3 regions of the Erythrobacter sp. S43 genome follow, and region 3 is predicted to be linked to each of the others. Evidence: predicted binding sites of a transcription regulator. Region 3 holds the regulator's gene; each other region holds the start of a gene.
The links. The regulator LexA, encoded in region 3, represses DNA repair genes until DNA is damaged. The targets are predictions, from matches to a motif close to GTTCCNCNCTTGTTCT.
Positions count from the first base shown of each region.

Region 1: the regulator LexA is predicted to act here: its motif matches at 5,558-5,573, upstream of AC0V6K_RS01790 (S24 family peptidase).
Region 2: the regulator LexA is predicted to act here: its motif matches at 4,671-4,686, upstream of AC0V6K_RS05500 (ribonucleoside-diphosphate reductase subunit alpha).

Region 1 is NZ_CP200285.1:336,883-344,860, forward strand. Features, by position in the region: gene AC0V6K_RS01750 (MerR family transcriptional regulator) at 1-331, opposite strand, end outside; gene AC0V6K_RS01755 (integration host factor subunit alpha) at 337-639, opposite strand; gene AC0V6K_RS01760 (beta-ketoacyl-ACP synthase III) at 761-1,729, opposite strand; gene plsX (phosphate acyltransferase PlsX) at 1,726-2,799, opposite strand; gene rpmF (50S ribosomal protein L32) at 2,828-3,010, opposite strand; gene AC0V6K_RS01775 (MAPEG family protein) at 3,268-3,663, shown strand; gene AC0V6K_RS01780 (MBL fold metallo-hydrolase) at 3,660-4,301, opposite strand; gene AC0V6K_RS01785 (hypothetical protein) at 4,347-4,754, opposite strand; gene AC0V6K_RS01790 (S24 family peptidase) at 4,817-5,509, opposite strand; gene AC0V6K_RS01795 (hypothetical protein) at 5,619-5,876, shown strand; gene AC0V6K_RS01800 (hypothetical protein) at 5,866-6,243, shown strand; gene AC0V6K_RS01805 (aldehyde dehydrogenase family protein) at 6,240-7,679, opposite strand; gene AC0V6K_RS01810 (hypothetical protein) at 7,688-7,978, opposite strand, start outside.
Region 2 is NZ_CP200285.1:1,136,347-1,144,324, forward strand. Features, by position in the region: gene AC0V6K_RS05480 (GGDEF domain-containing protein) at 91-1,419, shown strand; gene AC0V6K_RS05485 (hypothetical protein) at 1,437-1,727, opposite strand; gene AC0V6K_RS05490 (hypothetical protein) at 1,724-1,906, opposite strand; gene AC0V6K_RS05495 (PilZ domain-containing protein) at 1,986-2,345, opposite strand; gene AC0V6K_RS05500 (ribonucleoside-diphosphate reductase subunit alpha) at 2,574-4,622, opposite strand; gene AC0V6K_RS05505 (hypothetical protein) at 5,100-5,750, shown strand; gene AC0V6K_RS05510 (alpha/beta fold hydrolase) at 5,766-6,683, opposite strand; gene AC0V6K_RS05515 (hypothetical protein) at 6,758-7,300, shown strand; gene nadB (L-aspartate oxidase) at 7,289-7,978, opposite strand, start outside.
Region 3 is NZ_CP200285.1:2,929,570-2,937,547, forward strand. Features, by position in the region: gene moaC (cyclic pyranopterin monophosphate synthase MoaC) at 1-167, shown strand, start outside; gene AC0V6K_RS14480 (molybdopterin molybdotransferase MoeA) at 164-1,360, shown strand; gene lexA (transcriptional repressor LexA) at 1,577-2,263, shown strand; gene AC0V6K_RS14490 (ComEC/Rec2 family competence protein) at 2,288-4,522, opposite strand; gene gltX (glutamate--tRNA ligase) at 4,575-6,011, shown strand; gene AC0V6K_RS14500 (citrate synthase) at 6,053-7,339, shown strand; gene AC0V6K_RS14505 (sensor histidine kinase) at 7,394-7,978, opposite strand, start outside.

The DNA.
Region 1 (7,978 bases), 2.6 Mb from region 3:
TTTCAAAGGTGGCATCTGAGCTCACCCGGCGATCCCCCGAACGGCGATCACTTTTGCGGCGGTCAAATTGCGGATTGCCAGACGCACGAAGAACGGCTTCTGCGCCCTTTAGCGTGTAGCCTTCCTCATTGACGAGGCTGTTGATCCGTTCGACCAGTGCGACATCTTCAGGGCGGTAATAGCGGCGCCCGCCGCTGCGTTTAAGAGGGTTCAACAGCGAAAACTGCTGTTCCCAGTAACGCAGGACGTGCGGCTTGATATCAAGCGCTTCGCTGACTTCACCAATGGTGCGCAGGGCACCATCCTCTTTCCCGTCAACGAAATCTGCCATCTATATCAGCTGCCTTTTGCAATATGTTCCTTGAGCAACTGGCTGGCGCGGAAGGTCATCACCCGGCGCGGGGTGATTGGCACTTCAATACCCGTTTTCGGGTTGCGGCCGATCCGCTCATTCTTGTCGCGCAGCACAAAACTGCCGAAGCCGGAGATCTTTACATTCTCTCCATTGGCCAAGGCATCACTCATCTTATCAAGGATAGCCTCGACGAGATCGAGCGATTCAGCACGGCTGAATCCCATCTTGCGATTAATTGTCTCTGCCAAATCCGCTCTGGTGAGCGTACCAACTGAACGCATCATGCGCTTTCTCCTAAGTCGGTGCGACCCAGACCTTATGTAAACTGATTACTGTTTTTTCGCACTTTTCGCAAACGTGATCGCACGTGAGGTGCAAGTTTTGCACATCAGCTGCTGCCTAAACTCAAACTCGGATCAAGCTCGCGCCCCAGGTGAACCCACCGCCCATTGCCTCAAGCATGATCAGATCCCCTGCTTTGATCCGGCCATCGCGCCGCGCCACATCCAGCGCGAGAGGCACCGATGCCGCCGAAGTGTTGGCATGCTGATCGACCGTGACGACCACCTTTTCTGCCGGAATACCAAGCTTCTTGGCGGTCGCATCAAGGATGCGTTTGTTCGCCTGGTGCGGGACAATCCAGTCAATATCTGAAGCGGAAAGGTGTGTTTCTTCAAGCACTTCGTGCAGAACTTCAGAAAGGTTCACAACCGCATGGCGAAACACTTCGCGGCCCTTCATACGAAGATGACCGACTGTCTTGGTGGTTGAAGGCCCGCCATCGACATAGAGCAGATCATGCTGCGCACCGTCTGCATGCAAGCGGCTGCCAAGGATACCTTTGCCCGCTTCTGCGTCGGCATCGGGCGCACCGAGTACAACCGCTCCCGCGCCATCGCCAAAAAGCACACAGGTGGTGCGATCTTCCCAATCGAGGATGCGGCTGAATGTCTCTGCACCGATCACCAATGCGCGGGTGCCCTGCCCCGCTTTCAGCAGCGAATCGGCAGTTGTCAGCGCGTAGAGAAAGCCGGAGCACACTGCGGCAACGTCGAAAGCGATCCCGCCATTGCAGCCCAGCGCGTTCTGCACCTTGGTCGCGGTGGCAGGGAACGTGTTGTCCGGTGTTGCGGTCGCCAGCACGATCACATCAATATCAGCAGGTTTCAGCCCTGCGTCATCGAGCGCAGCTCTCGCGGCTGCGGTCGCCAGAGATGCGGTCGTCTCATCATCGCCTGCAATATGACGCTGGCGAATACCGGTGCGTTCGACGATCCACCCATCGCTGGTATCGATTTGTTCGGCCAGTTCGGCGTTGGTCACCACCCGTTTGGGCAAGGCAGACCCAGTGCCTAGCAGGCGCGATCCACTCACGCTGCAGCCTCGCTGCCACCATTGTCCCGCAGCGCTTCTTCGCCGAGTTCGCCAAGGTCGTGCGCGATCCGCTCGATCAGTTTGTTTTCGAGCAGGCTGGCGGTCAAGCCAACCGCATGGGCAACGCCCTTTGCCGTTGCGCTGCCATGGCTTTTCACAACCACGCCGTTCAAGCCAAGGAAGATCGCGCCGTTGTGGTTGTTCGGGTCTAGATGGTGACGCAGAAGCTCGGTGGCTGGGCGCGAAACGAGGAAGCCGAACTTCGAACGCAGCGAACTGGTAAAAGCGTGCTTGAGAAGATCGGTCACAAAGCGTGCCGACCCTTCGATCGCTTTAAGCGCGATGTTTCCTGAGAAGCCGTCGGTCACAACCACATGCGTTTCTCCACGGTTGATCTTGTCGGATTCAACGAAGCCGTCGAACTCTAACGCCAGACCGCCTTCGGCGTCTTCGGTGGCAGCTTGCAGGCGGGCCGCCGCATCGCGCAGGGCCTCTGTGCCCTTAATCTCTTCGGTGCCGATATTCAGCAGACGGACCTTCGGGCGGTCAAATCCATTGACGATCCGCGAATAGGCGGCGCCCATCACAGCGTACTGAACTAGATTGCGCGCATTCGCTTCGGTATTGGCACCCAGATCGAGCATCACGACATCGTGATCTTCAAGCGTGGGTAGCAAAGCAGCCAGCGCCGGACGATCAATACCAGGCATGGTGCGCAGCGCGATTTTGCTCATCGCCATCAATGCGCCGGTGTTGCCCGCGCTTACAGCGGCTCCGGCTTCACCAGTCTTCACCGCATTCACAGCGAGACCCATCGATGTTGTCTTGGCGCGGCGAATGGCTTTGCTCGGCAGCTCCTCGCCACCGATCACATCGTCACAATGCAGGATTTCCGATGCACCGCGCATGTTGGGGTGATTGTCGAGCGCAGCCTTGATGCGCGTTTCATCACCTACCAGCAGGAACTTGAATCCATCATGGGCGCGCCGAGCGAGCGCAGCGCCTTCCACCATGATGCGCACGCCTTCATCGCCGCCCATCGCATCAATCGCGATACGCGGCAGGCTCATGCGCTCATTCCTTTGCAAAAAGAGGGGATCAGATGCCCTTCGGCACCATCACTTCACGGCCGTTATAATAGCCGCAGTGACCACACATGTTGTGCGGGCGCTTCAACTCGCCGCAATTGTTGCATTCGTGGAATGCTTCGACTTTCAGCGAATCGTGAGCGCGGCGATTACCACGACGATGCGGGGATACTTTTCTCTTAGGGACAGCCATGGCTACGCCAGTTCCTTAGGTAAATTCGTGTGTTGAACGTCGCAAAACGTTCGTGATTCTGTGAACGCCTCTAAGCCAGACCCACGGTGCGCACAAGGCTTGCTCGCGCGAACATCCGGGCCGGTTTTGGCGGGAAGGCGCGGCACATAGCATCTTTTCGGCGTCTTGCAAGCGTTGTGCAGAGCGAAATCTCCCGCGTTGCCAGCACCCTCGCCCCTCGTTAGCAGGGTCGCCAAGTATCTGAGAGGGGATCAATCATGGAAATGCTTCCGGTAACACTGGCTGCCGCTGCGGCTGCGGCGGTTCTGAATGTCTGGCTTGCCATCCGCGTCGGCGCCGTCCGCCGGGCACAGGGCATCGGCATTGGCGATGGCGGCAGTGAGCCCTTGCAACGCCGGATGCGCGCGCAGGCGAATTTCGTCGAAAACACGCCTTTCGTCTTGATCCTGATCGCGGCGATCGAGCTTTCGGGCAAAGGCGAACCGTGGCTGGCCATTGTCGCCGGTATCTACATCATCGCCCGCGTCGCGCACGCGTTCGGCATGGACGGCGGCAAAGCCCAAATCGGCCGCATGATCGGCACGATTGTGACGCTGTTGGTGCTGCTCGGCCTGGCAGTGATGGCGAGCCTGATCGGTGCGGGTGTAGTTTAGGACAACGCGTAGTCCGAGACGAAAGCGTTGGTTTTTCGCTCCTGACCGAACGTGCTGGTCGGGCCGTGGCCGGGGATGAACATCACATCCTCGCCGAGCGGCCACAGGCGCTGGGTGATCGAATCGATAAGGTCCTGATGGTTGCCGCGCGGAAAGTCTGTGCGGCCGATTGATCCTTGGAACAGCACATCGCCGACCACCGCAAAGCGGCTGGGTGCGTGGAAGAACACGACATGGCCGGGCGTGTGGCCGGGGCAGTGGATTACGTCAAGCGTTAGGTCTCCAACGGTAACGGTGTCGTTGTTCTCCAGCCATCGGGTCGGCTCAAAGCTCTTGGCTACCATGCCATAGCGCGCGCCATCGCCATCGAGCTGCTCGATCCAGAACAGGTCATCCTTATGCGGCCCTTCGACCGGCAGGCCCAGCTCATCCGCCAGCATCCCCGCCTGACCGCAATGGTCGAGATGCCCGTGGGTGATGAGAATCTTCTCCAGCTTCACCCCGGCTTTGGCGACACCAGCTTTCAGTTTGTCGAGATCACCGCCCGGATCAATCAGCGCCGCCTTGTTGGTGGCAGTGCACCAGATCAGCGAACAATTCTGCTGCAACGGCGTCACCGGAATGATCGCGGCTTTCATGGGGGGTGTGGGTTTGTCGGTCATCGGATTCACATGGAAGTTTGCTCAGTCTTCGGCAAGGGGTGTTTCTTCCCACCGCCGGAACCAATCGGCGCAGATTAGCGCGAAGCTCAAAGCGGTTATTGCTCCGAAGGCAACGCCAGGCACCGAGGCCAACGCGGCGTCCAGAAGATGATAATCAGTGAAAAGAACCAAAAACATAGTGCCACCGACCATCCCCCCAAGTGCCACGAACACCACTTTACCAACGATGCCAGAAAACTGGTGAGGGACTAGCAGCCGGGCCACAATCAACAGCACCACGAGACCCACAACGCAAAATCCAAAAACGAAAAACTGGGCGAAAGCTAGGAAACCCCAATCTGGTATTTTCCAAGTATCAGTTGCTCCAAAGTGAGTCTCTGGTCTCAACCATGCGTCCCAAGGCGCAGCGAAAAACAAGATGTTGTTCACCAACGAGGCCAAAAATACGGCCAAGACTGTTCGCCCAAAGGAAACCATGTGGATTATGTGGGCTAAATCCGCCCACCTTTCCAGACTACTCGACCAATAATCTCGATATCTTCCGCCGCCACGCTCACGGGCGGGTAGGCGAGGTTTTGTGAGAGCAACGAGAAGCGCCCTCCTCCGGCGCTGGCTACGCGTTTGACCATTAGGGTGTCGCCCATGCGCACAACATGGATACCGTCGCGATAGGGTTGCTCGGATAGATCGACGAGGATTTCATCGCCATCGTTGAGCAACGGCTCCATCGAGTCCCCCTCGACCGTGATCGCGGACAGTTTGGACTTCTCAAGTCCCTGTTCCGCGAGCCATCGACGCGAGAATCGGAACGAATCGTAGGAATTTTCCTCTCCCGGCAATGCGCCCGGCCCTGCCGAGGCCCCGACGGCATAGCGCGGCACATCGACCCACTCGCCGCGCTCTGGTGTTGCAGGCACATTGTCCCGCACTGTGGGAGCATCATAGTCGTTATCATCAAACCGCCGCGTTTCGATGATCCGAGTAGAAATACCTAGAAACGCTGCGATTTTCCGCAAGTCCGGCTCGTCGAGATGGCGCGGGCTGCCGCGCGTCACATACTGCTGCAAATACGCCGGATTGCGCCCCAGAAGGCGCGAAAGCTCCGCAAAACTGCTGCGCTTGTCACGCACTATATCCTGCAACCGACCGCGCGCATGGCGCTCTGCTTTGGTGAGATGTTCCATAATTCCCCTATAGCATAGGATTTTTCCTAGACAAGTAGGATTTCAACTGGAACAAATTAGGAACATTGAGTGATTCGCCATCCATCCACCGCAGCAAGAGGGACGCACTATGCTGATACGAGACGTCGAAAAATTCATGCGTGAGCACGATATGCCAGCCACCAAGTTCGGGCGTTTGGCCGCCCACGATCCGCGCTTCGTTCTGGATTTGCGCATGGGCCGTATCCCCCGCGCCAAGACAGAGGCGCGAACCCGGGCCTGGATGCGCGCCTATGGCAAAGCGCCCGAGCCTTTCGAACAACGCATCGAAACCAAATCAGCCACTATCGGCGCAATCCTATGGCGGGAGCCGGCTTATGCTGCTTGATCTGGATATCGAGACAAAGTCGGCCCAGCCCCGCGCTCGCCGCTATCGCCCCAAACGCACCACGGGCGACCGTGTGCGCGAGGCGTTGCTCATGCTCGCCGAGGGTCGCGCGAACCTGCTCTCACATGAAGAGAAGGCGTGGTCCTCCATCACCTTCACCGGCACGCGGCATGAGGTGGTGCTCGATTTCGACGGGCATGAGGCGGTTGAGGTGGGCGAAGACTTTATCGCCGCCCTGCCCGATCACGAGTTCACCATTCCCGGTCAGCTGGTGGCCGATGCGACCGTGCGTGATGTCGACCATCGCTTCGGAGCCAATGAACGGATGCAGGTAACGGCTGTGCTGTTGTTGCTGGAGGAGAGCTAGGTCCTGCGCACGACAAGGTTCCGGATTTCGCTCATGTCCTCCATGGCGAACCGGATACCTTCGCGGCCCAGCCCGGAGTCTTTAACGCCACCATAGGGCATGTTGTCGACGCGGTAACTGGGCACATCGTTGATCACCACGCCGCCGACTTCGAGCCGGTCCCACGCATCGTACATCTGGAACAGATCGCGGGTGAAAATACCAGCCTGCAAGCCGAAGGTGGAGCGGTTCACTTCGTCGAGCGCCTCGTCAAACGTGCTGAACTTCTGCAAAATCGCGAGCGGCCCGAAGGCTTCTTCGTTCAGTGCCTTGGCATCGCGGTGGACGTTCTCGAGCAGCGTCGCTTCGAGCATGTTGCCGTTCGATAGCCCGCCGCCGGTGAGAAGGTCCGCGCCGCCCTCGATGGCTTCGTCGATCCAGCCTTTCAGCCGCGTTGCCTCGCCTTCGGATATCATCGGACCGACAAAAGTGTCGCGGTCCTTTGGGTCGCCTGCGATCAGAGACTTGGTCTTCTCGACCAGCATTGGCTTGAATGCATCATAGACATCTTCGTGGATCAGGATGCGCTGAACCCCGATGCACGATTGGCCCGACTGGTAGAATGCGCCGAAGATGATCCGCCCCAACGCATCATCGAGATCGGCATCCTTGTCGACAATCACGGCTGCATTTCCGCCGAGCTCGAGCACGACCTTCTTCTTGCCAGCCTTGGCTTTCAACGCCCAGCCAACGGCGGGCGATCCTGTGAAGCTGAGCAGCTTCAGCCGCTCGTCTTCCGTGAACAGGTCCGCCCCGTCGCGGCTGGCGGGCAGGATCGAGAACGCGCCTTCGGGCAGCACATCACATTCGGCCAACACCTCACCCATGATGATCGCACCAAGCGGCGTTTTGGACGCGGGCTTCATCACAAACGGGCAACCCATAGCGATAGCAGGTGCGATCTTGTGCGCGGCGAGATTGAGCGGGAAGTTGAAGGGCGAGATAAAGCTGCACGGGCCAATCGGCACGCGCTTCCACATCGCCGAATACCCCTTCGCCCGTGCCGAGATATCGAGCGGCATGACCTCGCCATAATTGCGCACCGATTCTTCGGCAGCGATACGGAAGGTGTCGATCAGACGGGTGACCTCGCCCTCGCTGTCATTGATTGGTTTGCCCGCCTCGACGCACAGCGCATAGGCGAGCTCGTCAAACCGCTCCTTGAAGCGATTGACACAGTGCATCAGCACATCCTGCTTTTCGTAAGATGCCAGCCGCGCCATCGACTCCGTTGCCCGCACCGCGCCCGCAATCGCTTCGTCAATGATTTCCGGCCCGGCCTTCGCGACGCGGAAAGCCACCTCACCCGTATATTTATCCGTGACAGCCAGATCGGTGTTGGGCTGCTCGGCCTTGTTGTTGAGATAGAGCGGGTAGGTGTCTTTCAGGCTTGGCATCGGTTCTCCTATTCGCCGCAGAACAGCTCGATCATTTCCGACCGGCTTTGGTCGCCCATCTTGGCTTCGAGGGTGATTTCGCCCTCACAGGTCGCGTCTTTGAGATACAGGAACTGGTGCGCTGTTCCGTCGACCAATACGCTGGCGAACGTCCGCTCAAACAGGACCTTGCCTCCGTCACCAAGTGCACGGATCGTCAGAGGCGTCTCGCTAAAAACCTCGCCGCCCGAATTCAGCACTACGGCAACCAGAACATCCGTCGCCGGTTCTTTGGCAGAGCCCTCCGCAATGATGGTGTT
Region 2 (7,978 bases), 1.8 Mb from region 3:
CCCGCCTGACGCGCAAGGCGATCTTTCGCGCGGGGTGACCGAGGGACGTCAATAACACGGCTTTAAGCTTCCGCGTGTAGACGTCGCTGGATGGGGATTGTTGAGACCATTGCTCCCGAAACGGCAGGTGCCGCGCCCCTTGCGGGTGCGCCAGTGGATCCTGTGCAAGATGGCGCCCGGGTCGACGCTGCACAGGTCGATGCTCTGTTGCGCGAAGATCGGCATCCGCGCGATTGGCCCGATGCGATCAAAGAACGCTACAGCGCTGAAGTGAGCCAGCGCTCTGAACGCGAACAAGGCTTTTTGTTGTTGCTGGGCTTACTGGTCTGTTTGGCGACCTTGCTTATCGATTTGGTTGTTAATCCGGCCATGGTTCACGAAGGCGCCTTGCTGCGCGTTTTAGCTGTTGCGCCGATCACATTTCTGGGCCTGATCGCATCCAGCAAGAAGTGGAACCAAGTCGCTTCGTTCTGTGTGGGCGCGTCGCTTATCGCCTTTGCTGCGGTTGTGGTGCACCTTTCATTGCATCTGCCCCCGGAAAGCTCGGCGCGGTATCTTGCGGCGGCGGCGTTGTTGATGGGTTTTGCCAATATCACATTGCCATTCTCCATCCGCGGATTGGTTTTATTCAATTTTGCCTACACCACCACGGCCTATCTGACAGTTCTGGTCGGCGGTCAGCATCAGCTTGGCGACAAGCTCGACTTTCTCGTTTTGCTGGCTATCATCGGAGGGGCGACCATGTTGCTGGCCTTCCGGTTAGAGCGGCTTCGACAGAACAACTTCCTCCTCACTTTGCAGGCGCGCACGACGTCGCTCGAGCTGATGGAAGCCAATTCCCAGCTTAGCGATTTGTCTTACCGCGATCCGCTGACCGGACTCCCCAACCGCCGTTTCTTCAAGCGCCTTTTTACCGAAATGCTTGAGGAGCAGGCTTGCCCGTCCGATGACTGGGTTGGGCCCTTGCATCGTCCGGCGATGCTGATGATCGATATCGATCACTTCAAGGCATTCAATGACACGCACGGTCACGTCACAGGTGATGAGGCATTGCGGATTGTCGGGCATGAATTGGCTGCGCGGATGCAGAGGATAGACGGCATTGCTGCGCGCTTTGGCGGAGAGGAATTCGTCGCATCCGTGTGCGTGCCATCGCGCGAAGAAGCCGAACGCATTGCCGAAGAAATCAGAGCGGGAATTGGCGCTTTGCTGGTGCCGGTCTGGCCCTCGGGCAAATCGGTCATCACCGCATCAATCGGTGCCGCTATTGCGCCAACAGGTGAGTGTGCGACGCGCGAAGACTTGATCGCCCATGCGGACGCCGCGCTCTATGAAGCCAAACGAAGTGGGCGGGATCAGGTCAGAGCGGTCGAGATTGGCGAGACCAGCGAAGAGACGGTGGTGGAAGCGGCTGAATAAGCCGACGGACCAGCGCGCTATCCCTTCTTCTTTGACCCGAAAAAGCTGCCCCCACCCAGAACGGTGATCCCAAGGAAAAAGCCGAAATCGTACCATCCGCCCGAGTTAGGGACGGAGTAAACCGCGATGTTGGGATCGAACAACGAGCCGATCCAAGCCCATGGGAAGATGAAGCCGTGAAGCAGGCCCCACCAGAAACCCGGTGCGCCAGCCTCTTGACTGACGCCGGCGTCAATCTGGCTGGCGCAGGCGGAAAGGATCAGGGTGCAAGCCGCAATGGTGGCGATACGTGAATAAGAAATGGTCATGACGCAGCCACGAATACGATCATCCACATAACCGGCAGGATCAATACGCTGATCCCGGCCTGCAGCATTGCGGCGTTGTAAGTATGACCTTTTGGTCCGCGCGCCTTACGCACAGCGTTCAAAATGAAGCCCAGCAGCACAGCGCTGCCGACAATCCCGATCCAGAGTTGTGGTGACATAGCCAATTCCTCCCTGCTGCACCCGAGTGGGAATGCAGCGACAGGCATTTATGACATATTCAAGCGTCAGGCGCGAGTGTCAGCAGAATCGGCGCGGTTTTCCCTCAGCCATGGCTTCGAATTCATGTTCGGCAACATCGACGCCGCCATCAGGAACGTGGCTCGATTGAAACTGTTCAACCGTGCTTTTGGGAAGCTTGCGCAAGAAGGTGACGCCGTAATCGCCTTCATGAAACCAGCGGACCGCAGCACGATGCGGGCCTGATGGACCGACATAGACCTGAATTTGCGATCCGATTTCGAGCGATACGGGGCCAGCTGGAAAACGGCAGCCGCCATCGGAAACGTCGGAGAGGACCACAGCTATTGGTTCACCCTGACCGGTGGAAAAACGGCCGGGCAAGTTGATTCTCCGACGGGGCGTTTGACGCGTCTGCATGGCATCAAGACTAATCGCATCAAGCTTAAGACGCGGTAAAATCAGCGAGATCAAAAAAAGGCCCCCGCCAAGCCATGGCTTGCGGGGGCTATTGGCTGTCAGTGCTCTGGCGGGAATACTGACAGCTCAGGCATTCCTCACTGTATTTTATACGCTGTTGCCCTTTTTGGGTTCCAGCCCCGCCTTATGGTTTAGCCTTAAACTAAATCGTATGATTATTCCATATCCTTACTGGCAGCTCAGGCATTCTTCGTAATCTGTTTGCTGTTCGCCCAATTCGGCTTTCAGCGCGATCTCTGGAGCATCAGCTGTATTGTCGGCCTCAACACCCCCAGCAAAGCCTGCGCGCTGCACCGATTTCGAGCGGAGATAGTAAAGCGACTTGATGCCTTTTTCCCATGCCTGGAAGTGCAGCATCATCAGATCCCACTTATCGACGTCAGCGGGGATGAACAGGTTCAGCGACTGGGCCTGATCGATGTAAGGCGCGCGGTCGGCGGCGAATTCAAGCAGCCAGCGCTGATCGATTTCGAAGCTGGTCTTGAAGCTCGCCTTTTCCTCTTCGGTAAGGAAATCGAGATGCTGAACCGAACCACCGCGCTCGAGGATCGAGTTCCAGACATTGTTCGAGTTTTTGCTCTTCTTATCGAGCAGTTTCTCAAGATACGGGTTCTTGACGATGAACGAGCCCGACAGCGTCTTGTGCGTGTAGATATTGGCCGGGATCGGCTCGATGCACGCGCTGGTGCCGCCGCAAATGATGCTGATCGATGCGGTCGGCGCGATCGCCATTTTGCAGCTGAAACGCTCCATCGCGCCCATTTCTGCCGCATCAGGACACGGGCCGCGCTCTTGAGCAAGCAGCATCGAAGCTTCGGACGCCTTGGCCTGAATATGCTTGAACATCTTCAGGTTCATCGCCTTGGCCGTCGCCGACTCGAAACCGAGACCCTTCTGCTGAAGGAAGGAGTGGAAGCCCATGACGCCCAGACCAACCGAACGCTCGCGATCGGCGGAGTATTTGGCGCGCGCCATCTCGTCGGGTGCACGATCGATATAGTCTTGCAGGACGTTGTCGAGGAAGCGCATGACGTCTTCGATAAACTGCTTGTCACCGTTCCATTCGTCCCACTTCTCTAGGTTGAGCGAGGACAGGCAGCACACCGCCGTACGATCATTGCCAAGGTGGTCAATGCCGGTTGGCAGTGTAATTTCCGAGCACAGATTCGAAGTCGAAACCTTGAGACCCAGATCACGGTGGTGCTTGGGCATCATGCGGTTCACGGTGTCGCCGAACACGATGTAAGGCTCACCGGTGGCGAGACGGGTCTCGACCAGCTTCTGGAACAGCGAGCGGGCATCAACAGAGCCGCGCACTTCACCGGTCTTGGGTGATTTCAACTCGAACTCGGCGCCATCACGAACCGCTTCCATAAAGTCATCGGTCAGCAGCACGCCGTGGTGCAGGTTTAATGCCTTGCGGTTGAAGTCACCCGACGGCTTACGGATTTCAAGGAACTCCTCGATCTCCGGGTGCGACACGTCGAGATAACACGCCGCCGAACCGCGACGCAGAGAGCCTTGCGAAATCGCCAGCGTCAGCGAGTCCATCACCCGCACGAACGGAATGATGCCGCTGGTTTTGCCGTTGAGACCCACCGGCTCACCAATGCCGCGAACATTGCCCCAATAGGTGCCGATGCCGCCACCCTTGGAGGCAAGCCAGACATTCTCGTTCCAGGTGCCAACAATGCCATCAAGGCTGTCATTCACGCTGTTGAGATAGCAAGAGATCGGCAGACCACGGCCCGTGCCGCCGTTGGAGAGGACCGGCGTTGCCGGCATGAACCACAGGTTCGAGATGTAATCGTAAAGACGCTGAGCATGCTCGGCATCATCCGCGTAGGCATCAGCAACGCGGGCAAACAGATCCTGATACTTCTCACCGGGCAGGAGATAGCGATCGGTCAGCGTTTCTTTGCCGAACTCGGTCAGGTTCGCATCGCGTGATTCGTCGATCTGCACGTCAAAGCGACGCGGATTGACCGTCTTGCTGTCCGGTTGCGCAGCGGCCTTCATGGATTCGGCAACGGCACCAGCCAGCGCCTCGCCAGCTTTCTCCGCGATCAGCTCTTCGCTGCCCTTATCTTTCGTTTCCATGATGATCGCCGTTGTCTTTTCTTTTTTCGAGGCTGCGTTTTGACCTTCTGTGGTCTCGTTCGCATCACCTTCGGTCAGCACGTCCTGTGGCACGCCTTCACTCGCTTTAAATTCCATTTTGGCCCCGTTTAGTCCCCGGAATCACAACGCCGCGCAAGAGCCGATGTTCCGATTCTGTTCTATACCGCTATCTCCACAGGATGGCCACAAGATATGCCCATTTGATCCCGCAGTTCCTCAACAATCAGCCGCGATTGCACCCTTTTCGAAGAGACTCCTTCCCCTGCCGCGCCCCCGATGGGCTCGGGACAAGAAGTCTAGGTTTTGGGGTGTCAGCCATGACCGAACCACTAGATGATGAATCAGCAGCGGACTCCGGTCAACACATGATTAACCATAAAAACGCACTTTCGCATGTTACAATTCTATGTTGCAGCGCAGCGACGCGTGGAGAAAGCTTGAGTCGTGAGTTGCGCAACCCCCAAATTGAATCTGTGAAGAAAAATTTGGTGATTGAATCATGTGAATCAATCTGTGAATCTTTCGCATGAGATGCGGCAAGATTGTTGCGTCCATCGCAAACGGAGCCTGTTGATGAACGCGATTTTAGATGCGGCGAAGCGGATGAGAGCGTCGCTTGCGTTGGGCGCGGCGATTCTCGCTTCGGGCTGCGCTGAAACGGCTGAGGAGCCGTTTGTCGATCCGGAGTTGCTGGTCTTGCTGTCGATCACCACACCGCCGCCATGCGACTGCGGTGAGTATGTCGAGCGCTTTGGCAGCCCAATCAAGTACGACCCGGAAGAAAAGGTCTGGCGCGATAAAAACGGCTCAAAGATAGACTTAAGCGAGCGTGCCGAGACTGAGTATCCGGAATTCTATGGCTACACCCACGTCCAAATGAACCCTGACGCCTCCTTGGCGGAAACAGCCGATGCGCTCGCCAGCCTAGGGGCAGCGGGCATTTGCAGATTTGATCGCAACGAGGCCGTACGCGTTTTCAAAGGAGCTGTTTCAAGGCCAGTCAGGTTCGACGAATACGGTGATGAAATTCGTATTGTGGCCTTTCGCGACCCATCCGGAGCCATGATGATGTGCCGCGAAGGCGAGGCCCCATCACCTGCCGAGCCCGGATATTCTCGGCAATCAGGCTTCTGCGAAAACCGAAGCGCACCTTCGGACGACACGTCGCCAAACCAACCACCGCCACCGCAGGAGCCTCTTTCCGGAAAAGTGTGGTGCACTTAATCGAAAATTGAAGCCCTAAGCCGCCACGCTTTCCTTCGTGCCCATCACGCCGCGTGCGTGTTCGTGGATGTGGTCCGCAAGCGGGTTGATTAGCTCCATGGGCAGGTCATGGCCCCAGCCCGGCAGCGTCACAAGCTTCGCTCCGGGGATGTGCTTGGCGGTGTCTTTGCCACCTTCAAGCTTCACCAGCGGATCAGCCTCACCGTGCAGCACCAGTGTTGGCGTCGTCACATGGCCGAGACGCGCACGGCGGTCTCCATCGTCGATAATCGCCGCGAGCTGACGCGGAAGGCCGGGCGGGTAGACGCTGCGGCGCACGCTGCGCAGAACCTTCTCGCGCAGACGATCTTCCTCAAGCTGGTAATCGGGGCTGCCGATATTGCGCGCGATGTTGATACCGTGGGCGACCAGATTCTCCTCTTCCATCGAGGTGATCGGCGCGGTCAGCGCTTCAATCGCATTCTTGTCTGCCTGAGGCACGCGGGGGTTGCCGCTGGTGGACATCACGCTGGTGAGCGAGTGCAGCTTGTCGGCATGGTTCACCGCCATCAGCTGCGCGATCATCCCGCCCATGCTCGCGCCGACGACGTGGGCTTTCTCAATCCCCAAAGCCTCCATCAGGCCCGCACCGTCATCGGCCATATCGCTGAGCGTATAAGGCACGGCCGCGGGCCAGCCGATGATCTTGCGGAACAGCTGCCAGCGGATGCCCGGCGCCGTCTGGCCGTCAAACTTGTGGCTTAGGCCAATATCGCGGTTGTCATATCGGATCACATGATAGCCGCGCGTCACCAGTGCCTCGACAAACTCGTCCGGCCAAAGCGTCAGCTGCGCACCCAGCCCCATAACAAGGAACATCGTCTCGTTCGACGGATCGCCATGGGATTCGTAAAACAGCTCAAGGCCGGTGTTGGGCGTGGTGATGGTGGGCATGTTTGTCCTTTGATAGTCAGTACCGCGAAAGGGCAGACCGCACTCTTTGCAAAGAATGCGCATCATGGCAAAACATGATGATGCGTTGGATGGTCATACCGCTCTTTGCGTCGCTTTCAGCCTGCATGACAGCAGACCTCGCCGGGGCGCATCATGTCAACGCCACAATCAATCGAAGCGAATGGGCGACGGCCAATCGACTGTCATTGGATCTCAACACCGGACGATATTCAATCACTCCCGGCATTCGTACAAGCGGATATGCGGCAGGCGAGCCACGATTAAGCCGCCAATTCGGAACGCTGAATAATCCTCAACTCACGGAACTGCGCGAGATGGCAGAGAAGGCAGCGAAGGTTGGCCTGCATGACCCAGAATGCCTTGCAAAGCCCCGGCATGAACGTGAGGTCATTGTTGTCTCAAATGGAGGACTCAAACAAATTACATTGCGAGCGGAAGGACGCACCGTCGAGGCGCGCGATGGCTTGGAGTGCTGGACACCCGAGGGAACAAAATTCTACGACGCTCTCGAAGATACTTTTGAGAAGTTTCACGGCTGGAGCGCCTACGCACCCAACTTGAAGCGCCCCAAACGTGCCTTCGATTTAGGGGACTAACACCGTATCCTGCACTGCGTCCGAGGTCTCCGGATAATCCAGCGTGTAGTGAAGGCCGCGGCTTTCGTGCCGCTTTAGCGCTGACGTCACGATCAGCTCTGCCGCTTGCAGCAGGTTGCGCAGTTCGATGAGATCGGTGGTGACAACGAAGCTGCCGTAATATTCCTCCACCTCTTGTCGCAGTAGAGCGATGCGGTTGGCGGCACGCTCCAGTCGCTTTGTGGTGCGGACGATGCCGACATAGTTCCACATGAAGCGGCGGATTTCGGTCCAGTTCTGTTTGATCACGACCTGCTCGTCCGAATCCGAAACCCGGCTTCCGTCCCAGCGTTTGACCTCTGGCGGGGCTTCCAAATCATCCCAGCGCTCCAGAATATCGCTCGCTGCCGCTTCGCCATAGACAAAGCACTCAAGCAGGCTGTTCGAAGCCAAGCGGTTGGCGCCGTGGAGCCCGCTTTCGGTGCATTCGCCCGCCGCCCATAGGCCGGGTAGATCGGTGCGCGCGTGAAGGTCCACCACCACGCCGCCGCAAGTGTAATGCTGCGCAGGCACGACGGGAATCGGGCCTGTTGTCATATCGATGCCGAGGCCAGTCAGCTTTTCGTGGATCGTAGGGAAGTGGCTGCGAATGAAGTCCGGGCTTTCGTGACTGATATCGAGATGCACGTAATCAAGACC
Region 3 (7,978 bases):
TGACTGGCAAAACCGGGGTTGAGATGGAGGCAATGGTGGGAGTCTCCACAGCGCTGCTGACCATCTATGATATGGCCAAAGCTATCGATAAAGGCATGGTCATCGATGCTGTTCGCTTGATCGAAAAGCGCGGAGGCAAGTCGGGACACTGGAAAGCGGCTGAATGAGCGCAATGCTCACTCTTGAGGAAGCTTGGGAACGGCTGCTGGCGCTGGCGCCGAAGAGGCATTCGGCAAGCATTGGCTTGATGCCAAACGCGCCGCCGCGTTACCTAGCTGAAGATGTTGTAGCCCGGCGCACTCAACCGCCCGCCGACCTGTCCGCTATGGATGGCTATGCCCTTGCGGGTGAACACGGCCCGTGGAAACGAGTGGGAGAAAGCCGCGCTGGTTCTCCTTATGAAGGGGCACTCCAAGCTGGCGAGTGTGTGCGCATCTCTACCGGGGCACACATGCCTCAAGGTGCTGACCGCGTGCTTATCCAGGAGAACGCAACGGTCAATGGAGACACCGTTGCAGCTCAGGTTATGCCCGGTCCCGGCAGCCATGTCCGCGCAATGGGTTTTGACTTCGGATTTGGTGACACCGTGCTTCGCAAAGGAATTCGGGTCACACCTGCCGTCCTCGCGCTTGCAGCTTCATCGGGGCAGCATTCCCTATCAGAGGTCGAACCGCCATCAGTGGCCGTGCTGGACAGCGGAGACGAGTTGGTAAGACCCGGCGATCCCTGCGAACCGCACCAGATCCCAGCAAGCAATGGGTTGATGATAGGCGCAATGGTTTCACCCTATGTGGGTAGTGTTGAGCAGCTCGGTCCCGTGCCTGATGATGAAGTCGCTCTGGCAGCCGCTCTCGATAGTGCCGCAGAAAATCACATCCTCATCACCTCTGGCGGGGCGTCAGTCGGTGACCATGATCTGATCCAGACGGCGCTGGAGGACTGGGGTGCAAAAATCGACTTTTGGAAGGTCGCTATCAAGCCGGGTAAACCGTTGTTGGTCGCTACGCGCGTGGATGAATTGGGCACGCAAGTCATCCTAGGCCTACCGGGCAATCCAGTCTCAAGCTTCGTGACCTGCTTTCTCTTCGCCCTGCCCCTGATACGCGCATCAATGGGTGATCCTGACCCTTTCCCAAAACACCAAACACTGATCTCATCAGAGGGTCTCCCGGCTACGGGCGGCCGCCGCGAGTTCCTGCGTGGTATCAGCGATGGTGCCAATGTCAGGCTTGCTGGTTCGCAGGACTCGAGCGCCTTGCGTTCAATGGCACTAGCCAACTGCCTTATTGATCGGCCTCCCAACTCGCCGCCGGTGAAGGCTGGTAAACCGGTTCAGGTGTTTAACCTCCAGAATGGCTGAATTCTGCGGGTTTGCGGGCCATAGCCGCTTGACTCACCGGATCATGTTGCCTACTTGTTCCACATTCGTTCACCATATCGGCGGGCGAAACAGTGCGGCAAAGCACCCAATTCTCGCTTGAGAGTGGTGCCTCTTGGCGCGCGCCAAGTGTGATCCTGTGCGGCGGGGTGCAAAGTCATACACCTTGCATCCCATGTCGCCCGAGGGAGGTTATCAATGCTGACAGCAAAGCAGCACGAATTGCTCCGCTTCATCCAGCAACGGTTGGAGGAGTCGGGAATTTCACCCAGTTTTGAAGAGATGAAAGAGGCTCTTGATCTCAAGAGTAAATCCGGCGTGCACCGCCTGATCTCTGCACTAGAAGAACGCGGCTTCATTCGCCGCCTCGCTAATCGTGCGCGGGCACTTGAAGTTATCAAAATGCCCGAAGATGCGACACCAGCGCCTCGCGCAACGCGTGCTGCCAATGATGTGGTTGCTCCGATAACGCCACCGACGACAGCGCCGGCGCCAGCGAATGACGTGATTGAAATCCCGCTGCATGGCCGAATCGCTGCCGGTGCGCCGATCGAAGCGCTTGAAGGACAGAGCTCGTTGCCGGTTCCTGCAGCATTGCTTGGCCCGGGCGACCACTACGCGCTCGAAGTGTCAGGCGACTCCATGGTCGATGCAGGCATCTTTGATGGTGACTTCGCTTTGGTGAAACGCACCGAAACCGCGCGCGATGGCGAGATTGTCGTCGCTCTGGTGCGCGGAGAAGAAGCTACCCTGAAATACCTCCACAAGGATGGCGGTCTGGTTCGGCTTGATCCAGCCAACGCCTCCTATGATCCGCAGGTCTACGGGCCTGATGAAGTGCAGGTTCAAGGTAAGCTTGCTGGGCTCTTGCGCCGTTACCACTGATTGCGTGAGCGCGGGGATACGGGGTCAGTCGCTCTCCCCGCGCCACCACCCATGATCTCCCTGCGACGCGCCGACACTGGTGACGGTTTCGGACCCCAAATCGACCGCTAGGCCACCTTCTTTAGCTAACAAACGGCGATCAGCTTTCAGCCATTTCGGCTTGCAAGAGCGCGGCAGGTAGCGGTTAGCCACAACGATATCACTGCGTTCACAAGCCGCGGCTAGCGCCATCTCTTCAACCAGATCACGGTTACGCGCCAACAGCAGCGTCCAATCACGGCCTCCTCGCTCCAACGTTACAACACAGAATTGAGGTGAGCAGTCAGCCCCGCTCCATTCAGAAATAGCGATAGGCTCGGAAGACACGCTCGAAAGCTCGAGAAGGTTGTCTCGCGCATAGCTTGACCGGCTATCTCGCAGCGAAACGAGGCGCGCGGATCCGTCTGGATCGTCAAGCACTATCCCAACGTGCCGCCCTTCCCTCCCGATTAGGAGATCGGGAACTGGGGTGCTCAACAACATGCCCAAAGCAATCGCAACGGGTATGGCAGCAAGCAACCGCGCGCGCCTCTGCCATAGGGCGAGCCAAAGCCCCCCTGCGATAAACAGGGCTATGGTCGTCCAGGTCATTTGTGGCATCAGTTTCACCGCGCCGGGTTGGCTTGATGTGAAGTGGGCTATACCCAATAGGATTTGCAGTGACTTCTCGACCAGCCACCAAGCTGGCGCGCCGAGCCCGACCAGATCGAGCACCAATCCTATCGCGATCAACGGCATTGATATGAAGGTGACCAATGGAATGGCGAGAACATTGGCAACGGCGCCGTAAACACCCGCTCGATGGAAGTGGAACAAGACGATCGGCATCAGCGCGATTTCGATCACCAGGCCGGTGATGAAGAGCATCCACACCCGCCTGCTAACATGGCGGGACCATGGCTCTTCGCGCGGCGCGAGGAAGGCCTTCACCCGATCACTCGTGTGCAAGGCTACGATCGCGAGCACCGCGGCAAAGCTCATCTGAAAGCTGGGCCCGACCACACTCTCAGGCCAAAGCAGCATGACAACGCCGGCGGCCACCGCAACCATCCGCAGGGACAACGCATCGCGTCCCATGGCCAATGCGACAAGCACCAGCATGGCCGCAACACAAGCCCGCACTGTCGGCACCTGAGCGCCGGTCAGAAGCGTGTATGACACGCCGGCTATTGCTCCCACCGACGCAGCTATCAACGGCAGCCTGACACGCAGTACCAAGGCGGGGAAGAGCGCGAGCAGCTTGAGCGCGACAAAATAGGCAGCAGCGATCACGGCACTGACATGCAACCCGCTGATCGCGAGAAGATGGGTCAGACCTGCATCCCGCATCGCCTCCTCATCTTCCTCACCAATTGCACCGCGATCACCGCTGGCAAAGGCGGCGGCGATGGTGCCGGGTGATCCGTCCACCCGCTCGCGCACGTGCCCTGACAGAGCTCTCTGAATGGCGGCTATGGTGCCATCTTGGCTGGCAGGTTCGATCAACTCGACCTTGCCCAGCACGCTCCCTGTTGCGGCCAGACCCTTGAACCACGCTGCACGGGCGAAATCATACGAGCCGGGCAACATCGGGCTTGCGGGCGGCATCAACCGTACACGCGCTCGCACTACTGCGCCGTCAGCCATAGCATCGCTGGCCTTTTCCAAGGTCACATTGACGCGGATCTTCCTGCTTTGCGCGGTTTCGGCATCGCGCACCGCCAGAGTTAGGCGGATCCGGTCATCTGCCGGTTGATCCTCACGGTCCAGGACGTAGCCCTCAATGCGTTCGATCGTCGGGCGATCAATCGGCTCCGCTCCAACCATCTCCGATCGCACCCAAATAACCGCGATCCCTGCGGCGAAAACCAATCCAACCGCCACAATCGCCTGGCGCAGATGTGCACGGTCATCCACTCCCCGCCAAACTGCAATTGCGCTCAATGCCGAAAGAAGTCCGAAGGTGATTGCGGCGATCCATTGCCATTCGGTCTTCAAACCGAACCATGCCAAGATCCCGCATCCAAAAGCCACGGCCAGCCATGGCGCACGGTCAAAACCAGCACCACCCAGGAACCGCTCAGCAGTAGAGGTTATTCGCCTGAAGGAAAACACCCCTGCGCTGGACAAGTCCGCCCCGCTTTGCCAAGGGCGCAGCACGGATTTACGTTGCGGTGCAGCATCGGGGCCCGAAACGCCCTCGGTATCGTCCCCCATCGGAATGATTGGCGTATCGCGCACTGCCTTGCCCCCTTTATGGCGCGGCAAAGAATTGAAGAGGATTGAAGAGGTTATGGCAAGCGAAAGCGGCACAAACGAGGCGAATGGCGCCGGCACAGTGGTCACCCGTTTTGCCCCCTCACCCACCGGTTTCCTGCATATTGGTGGTGCGCGCACGGCCCTGTTCAACTGGCTTTACGCGCGTCACCATGGTGGCAAAGCGCTACTTCGGATCGAAGACACTGATCGCAAGCGCTCTACGCAGGAAGCGATTGATGCCATTTTGGACGGTCTTGATTGGCTCGGCCTCGACTATGATGAAGAGCCGACATTCCAGTCCAAGCGCGCAGATCGGCACGCCGGAGTTGCCCACAAACTGCTCGAAGCCGGCCACGCCTATAAGTGTTTTGCCACACCCGAAGAACTCGAAGAAATGCGCGCCGAGCAGCGCGCCAATAAGCAGCCGATGCGTTATGACGGCCGTTGGCGCGATCGCGCCCCCTCAGAGGCACCGGATGGTGCACCGTTCACCGTTCGGATCAAGACCCCGCAAGAAGGCGAAGCCACAATCGAAGATTGTGTTCAGGGCCGCGTGTCAGTCAAGAACGAAGAAATCGACGACTATATCATCCTGCGCGCTGACGGTACGCCGACTTATATGCTCGCCGTGGTGGTCGATGACCGCGATATGGGCGTAACCCATGTGATCCGCGGAGACGATCACCTTAACAATGCTTTCCGTCAGCTGCCGATCTATCACGCGATGGATCAGATCGAAGGAGGATGGCCTGAGCCGGTCTATGCACACGTCCCGCTGATCCACGGTCCAGACGGAGCGAAACTGTCTAAACGGCACGGAGCTTTGGGTGCAGAATCCTATCGCGATGAGTTCGGCATCCTGCCCGATGCCCTGTTCAACTACTTGCTGCGTCTTGGGTGGGGTCATGGCGACCGCGAGGAGATCAGCCGCGCGGAAGCGATTGAGCTGTTTGATCTGTCCGGTGTCGGCAAAAGTCCGTCGCGGTTTGATATCAAGAAGCTTCAGAACCTGAATGGACATTACATTCGCGAAGCAGATGATGCGTATCTTGCAACTTTGGCAGCATCACACCTGTCTGATGGTGCAGATTTGGCACTGTTGGAGCAGGCAATGCCAGCCTTGAAGTCTCGGGCAAAGAATGTGCAAGAACTTGCTGAAGGTGCAGGGTTTTTGTTTGCGAAACGCCCTCTGGAGATGACCGAGAAAGCGGCCGGTTTGCTCGATGATGAAGGCAAGGCAAGAATTCGTCATGTTTACGACAAGCTTGCCAGTGAAAATAACTGGACAATCGAGGCTCTCGAAGCCACTACGAAATCGCTAGCCGAAGAACTGGGATTGGGCTTCGGCAAGCTCGCGCAGCCTATGCGCGCGGCATTGACCGGGACGACAACGTCCCCCGGTATTTTCGATGTTCTGGTCCTCTTGGGACGGGAAGAAGCCTTGGCACGCCTCGACGCCCAAGCGGCATGAGCGCGAGCCTTTGATGGCAGGGATTGAGCAGGAGACACTTTGTGGCTGATAAGCACGCCAAACTCGAACTGGGCGGTGAGACGTACGACCTTCCGATTTTTGAAGGAAGCACGGGTCCCGACGTTGTCGACATCCGCAAAATGTATGGCGCGACCGGTGCCTTCACTTTCGATCCCGGCTACAAATCAACTGCGAGCTGCGAAAGTGCCCTGACCTATATTGACGGTCAGGAAGGTGTTCTCCTCCACCGCGGTTACCCGATCGGCCAACTGGCCGAAAACTCCAGTTTTATGGAAACCGCCTATCTCTTGCTGAACGGCGAGTTACCGTCGGGCGAAGAACTGGGTGACTTCGAGAACACCATCACCCGTCACACCATGCTGCATGAGCAGCTGATGACCTTTTACAGCGGCTTCCGTCGTGATGCGCACCCTATGGCTATCATGTGCGGCGTAGTTGGCGCCCTCTCGGCCTTCTATCACGACAGCACGGACATCTCTGATCCTGAGCACCGCAAGATTTCGTCGCATCGCCTTATTGCTAAGATGCCGACGATTGCCGCTGCGGCCTATAAGTACTCGGTCGGTCAGCCATTCATGTATCCGGACAATTCGCTCAGCTACACGGGCAATTTCCTGCGCATGACCTTCGGCGTTCCTGCAGAGGAATATGAGATCCACCCGGCCATCGAGAAGGCAATGGATCGCATCTTTATCCTCCACGCCGATCACGAGCAGAACGCTTCGACCTCGACTGTGCGTCTTGCCGGCTCTTCGGGCGCCAACCCGTTCGCCTGTATCGCAGCAGGTATCGCATGTCTCTGGGGACCCGCACACGGCGGCGCCAATGAAGCGGCGCTCAACATGCTGAAAGAGATCGGCACGCCTGACCGCATTCCTCACTACATTGAGCGTGCCAAGGACAAGAACGATCCGTTCCGCCTGATGGGTTTCGGACACCGCGTCTATAAGAACTATGACCCGCGTGCGACCGTGATGCAGAAGACTCTTCGCGAAGTGTTTGAAGCGCTCAAAACCACCGATCCGGTATTCGAAACCGCGCTGCAGCTCGAAGAAATCGCTCTGAACGACGATTACTTCAAAGAGAAAAAGCTGTTCCCGAATGTGGACTTCTACTCGGGCATCATCCTGTCATCGGTTGGCTTCCCGACAACGATGTTCACTGCGCTGTTCGCTCTCGCCCGCACCGTGGGCTGGGTCGCGCAGTGGAACGAAATGATCTCCGATCCAGGCCAGGTCATTGGTCGCCCGCGTCAGCTCTACACTGGCCCGACACAGCGCGATTATGTGCCTGTTAGCGAGCGGTAAGCTCACAGCAATTTACTGCTTTTGGAAAGGGCGGCGTCTTCGGACCCGCCCTTTTTACTTGTCGTGACGCCGGAGCTCCAAGCGGAATTCCGCGCCTTCGCCCCCGGCATTGGCAACCATCAGATCGCCGCCCATTGCAAGTGCAAGCTTGCGTGAGATGTAGAGGCCGAGCCCCGAACCACCGTCATTGTCGCGTCCAAGCCGCTCAAATTTGTCGAAGATCCGCTTGGCCTGTTCTTCCGAAACGCCGGGGCCTTCGTCTCTTACAGAGAGAATCGCCTGGGATGAGGGGCCCTCTTCTACACTCACGCTGACAGTGCTGCCCTCGGGCGAGTAGGAGATAGCATTCCCGATCAGATTGATCGCAATCTGGAGGATGCGGCGAAACTCGCCACTGGCCACTTTGGAAGCTTGCTCAGGCTCTGGAACACGGAGTGCTATCGATCGGGCCTGAGCTCGCACACCCAGAATGCCGGCGGCGCGGCGTGCGACGTCATTCAGGTCGACTGCCTCGCTAATCGTCGAGAAGCCGGGCGCTTCGACCGCTTCCAGATCAGTCAAATCGTCGAGCATACCCGCCAGATGCTGCCCGGCGGAGGCAATGTTGCCCGCATAATCGCTGTACTCAGCGCGTAATGG